DNA from 2 places in the Mesorhizobium sp. WSM4312 genome. Region 2 is predicted to be linked to the other one. Evidence: predicted binding sites of a transcription regulator. Region 2 holds the regulator's gene; the other holds the start of a gene.
What was found. The regulator LexA, encoded in region 2, represses DNA repair genes until DNA is damaged. The targets are predictions, from matches to a motif close to TGTTCNNNNTGTGTTCNG.
Positions count from the first base shown of each region.

Region 1: a site for LexA is predicted at 3,851-3,868, ahead of parE (DNA topoisomerase IV subunit B). Genes of this name have one in related genera too.

Region 1 covers NZ_NSFU01000022.1:38,827-44,325, forward strand. The annotation lists gene CK228_RS29235 (FUSC family protein) at 1-1,677, opposite strand, end outside; gene parE (DNA topoisomerase IV subunit B) at 1,722-3,779, opposite strand; gene cpaB (Flp pilus assembly protein CpaB) at 4,019-4,945, shown strand; gene CK228_RS29250 (type II and III secretion system protein family protein) at 5,036-5,499, shown strand, end outside.
Region 2 covers NZ_NSFU01000010.1:235,540-241,038, reverse strand. The annotation lists gene CK228_RS18915 (ComEC/Rec2 family competence protein) at 1-2,454, shown strand, start outside; gene lexA (transcriptional repressor LexA) at 2,448-3,185, opposite strand; gene CK228_RS18905 (GntR family transcriptional regulator) at 3,562-4,335, opposite strand; gene CK228_RS18900 (ABC transporter substrate-binding protein) at 4,489-5,475, shown strand.

The DNA of each region.
Region 1 (5,499 bases), on a different contig from region 2:
GGCTGAACGCCTCGGCACGCGCTCGTGCAGGCAAAGCCGTGCCAAATCCTCGCGCATGGCCCGCACGATGCGGTTTGCCGCGAGCCACGGATCGGCGGGCAGCACGGCAATGAAGACGCCGATGGCCAGCAGGATACCAACCAGCACGGACGCCGAGCCGGCGAAGAACGGGCCAGGATCGTAGGTCATCGCCTGATGCGGACTGAGGAAAGCGAGGAAGTTGATGGCGAAGGCCGTGGCCACGCCGACATAGCGCGGATTGGCCATGCCCAGCGCCGTCGGCACCAGGATCGGCACGACAAACAGGACGAACCAGCCGAAGCCGGGCAGGGCGGGCAACGCTATCTGGCCTATGAGAAAGGCAAAGGGCAGGGCAAGCAGCGTTCCCTTGAAGAAGCCCCAGGACACCTGCACCGGATCGGGGCGAGCGGCGAAAAGGCTGGATACGACGGCAACGAGAATGACCGTACCCGCTGCCTCGGACCATTTCGTCGTCAGCCAGAAGGCCGCGACCAGCAAGGTGGCAAGGGCAGCGCGCACGGCATTGCGCGATGCGCCGGGGTAGTCGCGGTGCACCACCAGCGCAGGCTGCCTGCTGGCGCGGCCGGTACGTGTGACCGGCGCGCGCAAGGCATCGAGCCCGCGCAGCACCTGCTTGAGCGCCTCGGCAAAATCGGCGGCGATGGTGAGGCGCGTGATGGTGCCGACCCTGTCGTCGCCCTGGTCGACCGAGGCATCGGGCAGTTGCCGGGCCTTGGCCGAGATCGCGTCGAGCCGTTCCACCCAGGGTGCCGTATCGTCCAGTGCGCCGGGCTTTGCCGCCAGATCGCCGACAAGGGCCTGCAATTCCGAACGCACCGGGATGAGGGCGGCGTTTTTCGGCGCGGCGTGAGAATGCAGCGCGCGTGCCGCCGACAGGGCCGAGAGCAATTGTCCGATGGTGCGCCGAACCGGGTGGGCACGCGGCGCGAAGCTCGGCGCTTCCAGCCTGGCATAGGCGCGCATTTCGCCAAGTGTCTGGGTGTCCGCGACGAGTTTGCGATGGAGTGCGGAAAGTGTCGCTGTATCACCTCCCGAGAAGGCCCCTGCGGCATAGGTGGCAAGGTCAAGAATGCAGCGCTTCAGCCGCGATATGATGGCATCGCTGGCCAGTTTCGGCAGGATCAGCCTGCTGGTCACGCCGGCGCAGACGGTGCCAAGCACGATTTCCGCGCAACGGGCGACAGCGAGATCGACGACCAGATGCGGCTGTCCGAAGGCAGGCAGGCCGATGATCATCGCCGTGTAGCCGGCAAGTGCCGCACCATAGGCCTCGGGATTGCGCAGCAGTGAGGAAACGAAGGTGCAGATGCCGATCCAGACGGCGAGCACCGTCACCAGAACCCATGGGTTGGTGCCGAAGACAGTGGTGATACCGATCGCCGCCAGCCCGCCGGCCAGCGTGCCGAGCAACCGGTAGAAGCCCTTCGCCAGCACCATGCCCGCGACCGGCTGGGCGACGATGAACACCGTCATCATCGCCCATTGCGGGTGGTCGAGCTTGAGGGCATAGGCGGCGAGCAGCGCAATCAGGCCGGCCGAAACGGTGCGCAGGGCGAAAATCCAGTCCGAGCGCGTCGGCTGCGTCAACCCGGCCAGGCTCGTCTCGAAATAGGCTTTCAGCCGCGCCCAGGTCACATGCCGGTCTCCATATCGGGAGCGCAAGCTAAACTGGCCAGCGGCTAGATATCCAGCACTTCCGTCTCGGCGAATTCGGCACGTTCCTGGATGAAGCGGAAGCGGGCTTCCGGCTTGGTGCCCATCAGAGCGTCGACCGCGTCCTTCGTCGCTGCCTCGGCGTCGATCACATCGACCCGCAGAAGCGTGCGCTTCCTCGGATCCATTGTGGTCTCCTTGAGCTGCGAGGCCATCATCTCGCCCAGGCCCTTGAAGCGGCCAAGTTCGACCTTGCCGCGCCCGGTGAATTCGGTGCGCAGGAGCTCGTCCTTGTGTGCGTCGTCGCGGGCGTAGGCGACCTTGCCGCCTTGCCGGATCGAGTAAAGCGGCGGCACCGCCAGATAGAGATGGCCGCCACGCACCAGCGCGGGCATTTCCTGGTAGAAGAAGGTGATCAGCAGCGAAGCGATATGGGCGCCGTCGACGTCGGCGTCGGTCATGATGATGACGCGGTCGTAGCGCAAATCCTCGTCGCGGTACTTTGATCGCGTGCCGCAGCCGAGCGCCTGGATCAGGTCCGATATCTGCTGGTTGGCGGCCAGCTTGTCATTGCCGGCGCTGGCCACGTTGAGGATTTTTCCGCGCAATGGCAGTACTGCCTGGCTGGCGCGGTCGCGCGCCTGCTTGGCCGAGCCGCCGGCGGAATCACCTTCGACGATGAACAGTTCGGCACCGGCCGCCGCGTTCTGCGTGCAGTCGGCGAGCTTGCCCGGCAGGCGCAATTTGCGCACCGCACTCTTGCGCGACACTTCCTTTTCCTGGCGCCGGCGCACCCGCTCGTCGGCGCGCGCGATCACCCATTCCAGCAGTTTCGAGGCTTCCTGCGGATTGTCGGCCAGCCAATGGTCGAACGGATCGCGGATCGCGGTCTCGACAATTCGAATTGCCTCGATCGTCGCCAGCCTGTCCTTGGTCTGGCCGACGAATTCGGGTTCGCGGATGAACACGGACAGCATGCCGGCCGCCGAGATCATGACGTCTTCCGAGGTGACGATCGAGGCGCGCTTGTTGCCGACGAGATCGGCATAGGCCCGCAAGCCGCGCGTCAGCACGTTGCGGAAGCCGGCCTCATGGGTGCCGCCTTCGCCGGTCGGGATGGTGTTGCAGTAGGAATTGATGAAGCCGTCGCCGCCGAACCAGGTCACCGCCCATTCGAGCGAGCCATGGCCGCCTTGCTTTTCGCTTTTTCCCGCGAAAATTTCCCGCGTCACCTGGAAGTCGTCGCCGAGCGACGCCTTGAGATAGTCCTTCAGGCCGCCAGGGAAATGGAACTCCGCCTTGGCTGGCGTCTGGTCCTTTTCCTTGATCAGCGAGGGATCGCAGGTCCAGCGGATTTCGACACCGCCGAACAGATAGGCTTTCGACCGCGTCATGCGGTAGAGCCGCGCCGGTTCGAAGGCCGCGCCCTTGCCGAAGATCTGCTCGTCGGGATGGAAGCGGATTTTCGTTCCGCGCCGGTTGTGGACTTCGCCAAGCTGCTCCAGGCCGCTTACCGGAATGCCGCGCGAAAAGCGTTGGCGATAGAGCTGGCGGCCACGCGCGACCTCGACCTCGAGATGATCCGACAGCGCGTTGACGACGGAAACGCCGACGCCGTGCAGGCCGCCGGAGGTTTCATAGACCTTGGAGTCGAACTTGCCGCCCGAATGCAGCGTCGTCATGATGACTTCGAGCGCCGGCTTCTTGAATTTCGGATGCGGATCGACCGGGATGCCGCGGCCATTGTCGGTAACGGTCAGAAACCCGTCGGCCGAAAGCTCGACATCGATGAAGGTGGCATGGCCGGCAACCGCCTCATCCATCGAATTGTCGATGACCTCGGCGAACAGATGGTGCATCGCCTTGTCGTCGGTGCCGCCAATATACATGCCTGGCCGGCGGCGCACCGGCTCCAGGCCTTCCAGCACCTCGATGTCGGCGGCGCTATAGCCCTCGCTGCCATCCTTGGTCGCGGCCGGGCGCTTGGCTGCTGCCTGCACAAGCGGGTCGGCCGGGCGCGCCGTTGTCCGAACCGGCTGCGGCTGCTTGTCCATATTGCCGAAGAGATCGTTATTGTCGTCCATGCCTGCCATAGGGGTCCGGTGCTGCGAATCACCCGTCGATACTGCCACGCTTTTCAGCGCCAAGCGACGGAGGTTCCTGTTACGTTCGGGGATTTGACCCGTCTTATCCTAAAACCATTCGATAACCAAGCGGGCGGAAATAGGTCGAATGCCGCCTTTCAAAATTCCTGTTTCTTTAACAAACCCGCCTAGCGTGAGCCCCAACAAAACAAGAAACGACGGGCATCAGGGGTTTCGGCGTGAGGGGCAAGGCCATAACGATGATCGGCATCGCCGCCGTTTTCGGCGCGATCTCGATCTTTGCCGCGGATTTCTGGGTCAAGAGCCAGGCCAAGGCCGATGCCGAAGAGAAGACGGCGTCGATCGCCGCTCCGGTAGCGCCCAGGATCGAATTCAAGACCATCGTGGTGGCGAAAGCGCCGCTGCGCTACGGCCAGGAACTCGACCGCGCCAAGCTGATCGAGATCCCCTGGCCGCAGGATTCGCTGCCGCAAGGCGCCTTTGCCACCATCGACGGATTGCTCGGCGAGGGCAATCGCATCGTGCTGTCGCCGATCGAGGTCAACGAACCGGTGCTGCTGACCAAGCTGTCGGGGCCGAACGGCCGCGCCACGCTCTCCAACATGCTGACGCCCGGAATGCGAGCGGTGACCATCCGCACCGACGAGATCGCCGGTGTCGGCGGCTTCGTCACGCCGGGCGACCGCGTCGATGTCGTGCTGACGCGCGATGCCGGCGAAATCCAGGAAGTCGCCAAAAACGCGCAAGGCGCGGCCGGTTCGACCGTCACCTCCGAGATCGTCGTTGCCGACGCCAAGGTGCTGAGTGTCGGCCAGGGTGCGGACGAGCGCCAGACGACGCCGCAGATCACGAATTCCGTGACCATCGAAGTGACGACCGAAGGCGCGCAGAAAGTGGCGCTTGCCCGCACCGTCGGCACGCTGTCGCTGTCGCTGCGCTCCGCCAGCGAAGGCGGCGACGGCAAGAACGGCGTCACCACCATCTCGTCCTTTGGCGGATCGGTGGCGGCCAAGGCTCAGGCCGCGGCCGGCTCGCTGTTCGACGCAGTGACCAAGGAGCCGGAGAAGCCGAAATTCAAGACGGTCATCGTGACGCGCGGCACGAAGGCAGAGGAATATCAGGTTCCTGAGCGGGACCAGAAGTAAAAGCCGGTGGGGACCGGACGGGACAGGGCAATGTTGATGCGTACCCTATATCGAATGATGGACCGATCGCGCTTTGCGCGCGCCTTGGCGATGGCTGCTGCGCTGGTTGCCGGCGGGATGCTCGCCTTGCCCGGCCTGGCCAAGGCGGACAATGACATCGTCTATGTCTCGGCGACCAAGAATGCGTCGATCAAGGTCGCCAAGGGCAAGCCCAAGACGATCGTGACGAGTGCCGCCTTCTACCAGATCGTCATCGGCGATCCTGAGATCGCCAACGTCAATCCGCTGACCGACAAATCCTTCTATGTGCTCGGCAACAATCTCGGCACAACCGGCATTGCGCTGTTCGACGAGAAGAAGCAGCTCGTCGGCACCGTCGACATCGAAGTGACGCTCGACACGGATCAACTGGCCAGCACCATCCGCGCCAGCGTGCCGGACGCCAAGATCAAGGTCGGCTCGGCCAATGGCCGTGTCGTGCTATCGGGCGAGGCGGATGATGCGGTCGCCGCCGAAAAGGCGAACAAGATCGCAACGCGCTTTTCCGGCACCGA
Region 2 (5,499 bases):
GCTGGACGAGGCCGGGGCTCGGAACAGGGCGAGGACGCTGGTGTTGGCGTCAGCGAACGGTCCCTGTTTGCGATTCCGCCGCCAGTCTCGCAGCCGCTATCGCCTCTGGTGCCGGGCTCCGATCGTCAACCGCCGCAGGCGGATATGCCGGCGACACTTCCGCCGCCTGCTTCAGGCCGGATTGTGCGTGTCCGGCGGCGACTCGCCCGGGTTTCCTGGCCTCGCCTGCGCCATGGTGCGGCGACGGCAGCGGAGCTCGAGCTTGACCGGGGCATCGCCTTCCTGCTGGTGCCGGTTTGTCTGGCCGCTGGAGCGATCGGCTATTATTCGCTCGCGGCGGAGCCTGATTTTGCAAAGCCTGTCGCGGTCGTCGTGCTGATGGCGGTCTGTGCGCTTGTTTCGCGCTCCTGGCCGAAAACCCATCTGGGCTTCATGGCGGCATTGTTGTGCGCGCTTGGCCTGCTTGTCGCCAAGGTCGAGACATGGCGGGCGGGTACCCAGATGCTGGGTTCGGAAATCTCGACGCAAGTGACCGGCCGCGTCGTTTCGCTCGACCGGATGGAGACCGGCCGCATCCGGCTGACCATCGACGTGACGTCGACCGCACGGCCGAAACTGCGCTATGCGCCGGAAAGGGTCAGGCTTTCGGCGCGGGATATCCCGGCGGAAATGACCGCCGGCTCCATGGTCACCGGCTACGCCAAACTGTTGCCGCCGACCGGCCCGGTGCGGCCGGACAGCTACGATTTCTCCTTCGACAGCTATTTCGCCGGTATTGGCGGCAGCGGCTTCTTTCTCGGCAATCCAAAGCTTGTCTCAGCCACGGACGACGAGGTGCCGCTCACGGCCCGCCTTTTCTCCGGGATAGAAAATGCTCGTGAAGCCATTGCCGACCACATCAGGGCCAGGGTTGGCGGTGCCGAGGGTGAGATCGCGGCGGCGCTGATCGTCGGTGTGCGGGCCGGCATTCCCGATGAAATCAACGAGGCGATGCGGCGCACCGGCATCTATCACATCATCTCCATTTCCGGGCTGCATATGGCGCTGGTCGCCGGCACCATTATGGGGCTGCTGCGCGGTGCCTTTGCGCTGTTTCCGGACTTTTCCGCGCGTCGGCCGGTGAAGAAATATGCGGCCGCCGCCGCCCTGTTCTCGATCGCCGCCTATCTCGTCATTTCCGGTGTCGTCGTTGCCGCCGAACGCAGCTTCATCATGCTGGCGGTGATGCTTGTTGCCGTCCTGTTCGATCGCGCGGCACTGACCATGCGCAACCTCGCCATCTCGGCGATCGCCGTCATTGTGGTGTCGCCGCATGAGGTCGTCGGCCCAAGCTTCCAGATGTCGTTCGCTGCGACCGCCGCGCTGGTCGGCGCCTATGCCGGCTGGGCGGATCACCATGCGGGAAAAGCAAGACCGCCACCGCCAAAGCGAACTCTGCCGGGTTTTCTCACGCGAAAATTCCTGCTGGCGACGGGCGGGCTGGCGATGACCTCCATCATCGCCGGCTGCGCCACGGCGCTGTTTGCCATCTGGCATTTCCAGCGTGTGTCGCCGCTCAGCCTGTTCGCCAATCTGGCCGTCATGCCGATCGTGTCACTGATTGTCATGCCTTTCGCTGTTCTCAGTTCTCTTGCGATGCCCTTTGGTGCCGACGGCCCCTTCCTTTACGTGATGGGCAAGGGCCTGACCGCAATGATCGCCATATCGGCGTGGATATCGGAACGCTCCCCGGTCGATGCGGTCGGGCTGATTTCGCAGCGATCCGTGCTGCTGGTGACCATCGCCCTGGTCATCGCGACGATGGCGACGACCTGGCTGCGGCTCGCGGCAGTGCCATTCGCGCTTGCCGGCCTGCTGACAGTATCGGATACGCGCACCCCGGATGTGCTGATTTCCGAAGATGCGCGGTTGGTGGCGCTGCCGATCGGCGGTGGAGAACTCGCGGTCAGCCGGGCTCGCCCGAACGAGTTCACCGTCGACAATTGGAAACGCGCGCTGGTGTCCGAAACCATCGTCGTGCCGGAGATGTTCGACAGGGCGGACGGGCAATTCGACATTGCCGATGCCGTCAATCTGCCGCCGGGAGCACCGTTCTACTGCACGGATGGCGTCTGTCTTGCACGGCACCCGTCGGGTGCGATCATCGCGCATGTCGAAGACCGCAAGGATACCTGGAAAGCCTGCGGTTTCGCCGACCTGATCGTCGTCAATGACGCGACGGGCTATGATGCCTGCCACAATCCGCTGGTTCTTGTCGTCACCAAACGGCAACTTGCCCGCAAAGGCAGTGCCGCCGTGTTCTTCGACCGCCAATCGGCAACTGGCCCGCCAACCGTCAGCTTCGCGGTGGACGGGCCGTATCGGCCTTGGCACGAGCAGCGAAAATTTTCGCGTGAGGCGAGGGGGCTGGCGCCCTATCAAAAACCCGAAAAGACGGCCGCTCCTGCTCAGTAACGCCGGATCAGCCCGACAAGCTTGCCCTGCACCTTGACCCTGTCTGGCCCGAAAATGCGCGTCTCGTAGGCCGGGTTGGCGGCTTCAAGGGCGATCGAGGCGCCCTTGCGGCGGAACCGTTTCAGGGTTGCTTCCTCCTCGTCGACTAGCGCCACGACGATCTCGCCCGGGCTCGCCGTGTCGGCGTTGCGGATGATGACCGTGTCGCCGTCGAAGATGCCGGCGTCGATCATCGAGTCGCCCTTGACCTCCAGCGCATAGTGCTCGCCACCCATGATCATGTCCGGCGGCACCGAGATCGAATGCGTCTGGTGCTGGATGGCATCGATCGGCACACCGGCGGCGATGCGGCCCATCACTGGGATCGACACGGCGGAAACCGCATCGTCATCATTGCCGGCCGCAGGCAAACGCGACTGCGCCGGCTTGATCTGGCGGCCAAGACCGCCCTGGCCGAGGCTGCCCTGGATGACGCTTGGCGAGAATTTCTTTGCCGCGTTAAGGCCGGGCGCGATCGAATCCGGCAGCCGCAGCACTTCCAGTGCCCGCGCCCGGTTGGGCAGCCGGCGGATGAAGCCGCGTTCCTCCAGTGCCGTGATCAGGCGATGGATGCCCGACTTGGAGGCGAGATCGAGCGCTTCCTTCATTTCGTCGAAGGACGGCGGAATGCCGCTTTCCTTGAGCCGTTCATGAATGAACATCAGCAGTTCATGTTGCTTGCGTGTCAGCATGGCGGCCCCCCGAGGCGTTGAACGACGGATTTGAATCAGAATCGAAAAACAAACCCAGAACAAACACTATCTGTTCCAGTTGTGTTCCGCAACTGTTTAAAGTTTAATGAATTTGTTAACGCGCCTGAAATTTTTTGACCGGGGCAGAGGCTCGCGATCAATCGTTTCCCTGCCGGTGCACGCATTGAAATCGTTTCGGTTAATGGCCTGTGGCCTAGCCTGAATGCCGTTTGGCATCAGGTATCTGGGAGGCGTCCACGGGGCGGATTTGAGCGGTGTATCGCTCCATTTCCGGCAGAACGAAACGAAACCAAAACGCCAACGATCGTGAGTTCAGGGTCGGCACGGCCACGTGGATCCGGACGCGGCGGAAGCATCATCCGGAAACCGCTTTCAGGCTGCCGGCGCGCGCGGTGTAAGTGTTGGCGCCGTTGTCTTCGCTGTGGACATAGACATGCAGCGTGTAGCCGATATGCCCCGTCATCAGCGCCTTTGCCCGCTCTACATCTCGATCGAGCGCCGCTTCCATGATCGCGGTGTGATGTTCTATGGCGATCGCCTCGCGCAGCGCGTCCATTGCCTCGCCATAGCCGTCCTTCAGGCCGGCCGCCGCTCGCAAAGTCGGCGCCAGGCCGAGAAACCGATGATGCCGGCGCAGCTGATCGGCGATCGTCGAGCGGAAGCGCAACAGCCAGTTTGACGTCGCCGCGCTCAGCAGCGCCGCATGGAAGGCCTCGTGGCTCTCGTCCCATTTGTCGACGGCGGCATCGGAAGGGTCATCGACCGCGGTCTTGCAGCGGGAGAGCCGGTAATGAGCGGTAACGACCGCGTCCTCCCATTCCCTGCCGCCGTTCGCGATCGATTCCAGGAACAGCGGCATTTCGACAACCATCCTGGCGCGCGCCAGGTCCTCGAGCTCGGCGCGTGACACGGGAGCGACGGCAAAGCCGCGATTGCTGATGGCGGTGACCAGGCGTTCGGCTTCAAGTCGAGACAAGGCTTCACGCAGCGGCGTCCAGCCGACGCCGTATGTGCCACGCAGCGCGCTCAGCTTGAGCGGCGCCCCCGGCATGAGGCGGGTGGTCAGGATATCGCGCCGTAGCAGCTGATAGGCCGCTTCGGTCTTCGTGGAATTGTTCTGATCCTGCATCGCGGTCGGTCCATCATCAGCCTGTGAAAATTATATATGAAGGGGAAGTATGGCAAGAATTATATATAATGTTTGACACGCGGCGAGGGACTGACCATGATCGCCGCAGTTGCCGTCCTTGAGAGCGGCGCTGATCAAATCTGGGAGGAAATGATGTTGAAGTCGAAATCCGCTTGGCTGTCGGGATTGGCCCTGGCAGGCGCGTTGATGGTCAGCGTCGGCAGCGCCGCGGCCGATCAGATACGCATCGGCATCGCCAATTTCGGCGAGCATCCGCAGCTCAATGCCGCCATAGCGGGCTTCAAGAAGGCACTGACGGACAACGGCTTTGTCGAGGGCAAGGACGTCGTCTACACCGAAAGCCATACCAACTTCGATGCATCTCTGGTGCCGCAGATGATCGCCAAGCTGCAGGCGGAGCAGCCCAAGCTGATCTACACCATCACCACGCCGGTCTCGCAGATCGCCAAGAAGGCGCTCGCCGGTTCTGGGATTCCGATCGTCTTCGCCGCGGTCACCGATCCGGTGGCGGCCAAGCTGGTGCCGTCGTGGGAAGCCGGAGACGAAGGCATGACCGGCGCCAGCGATCTGCAGGATGTCGCCGCGGTGATGGCCTTCACCAAGAAGCTGCTGCCGAACGCCAAGCGCTTCGGGGTGCCCTACAATCCGGGCGAGGCCAATGACGTTGCCCTGATCGAAAAGATCAAAGCGGCGGCACCCGCCGCCGGCTTTGAGGTCGTCGAAGTCGGCATCGACAACGTCAATGACATCCAGCAACGCATCGCTTCGCTCGCCGGCAAGGCCGACGTGATCTACGGTCCGGCCTCGAACCTGATCCAGCCGGCGATCGCCGCCGTCTCCGCGGCCGCGCGCCAGGCGGGAATCCCGGTCGTCAACTCCGATGACAGCGCGGTCCGCAACGGTACCGTGCCGGCGAGCTTGGCGGTCAATTACACGCAGGTCGGCATGAATGCCGGCAACATCGCGGCCGAGATTCTCAAGGGCAAGGATCCCAAGACGATCGCGCCGTCGCGTCCGGCCTATAAGGACCATATGGCAACGATTTCCCGCAAGGCGATGGCCGCGTTCGGCATCGAGATACCGGCTTCGATGGCCGATTGCGGCTGCATCGTCGACTGATATCGGGCTGGACGGGCGACGGCG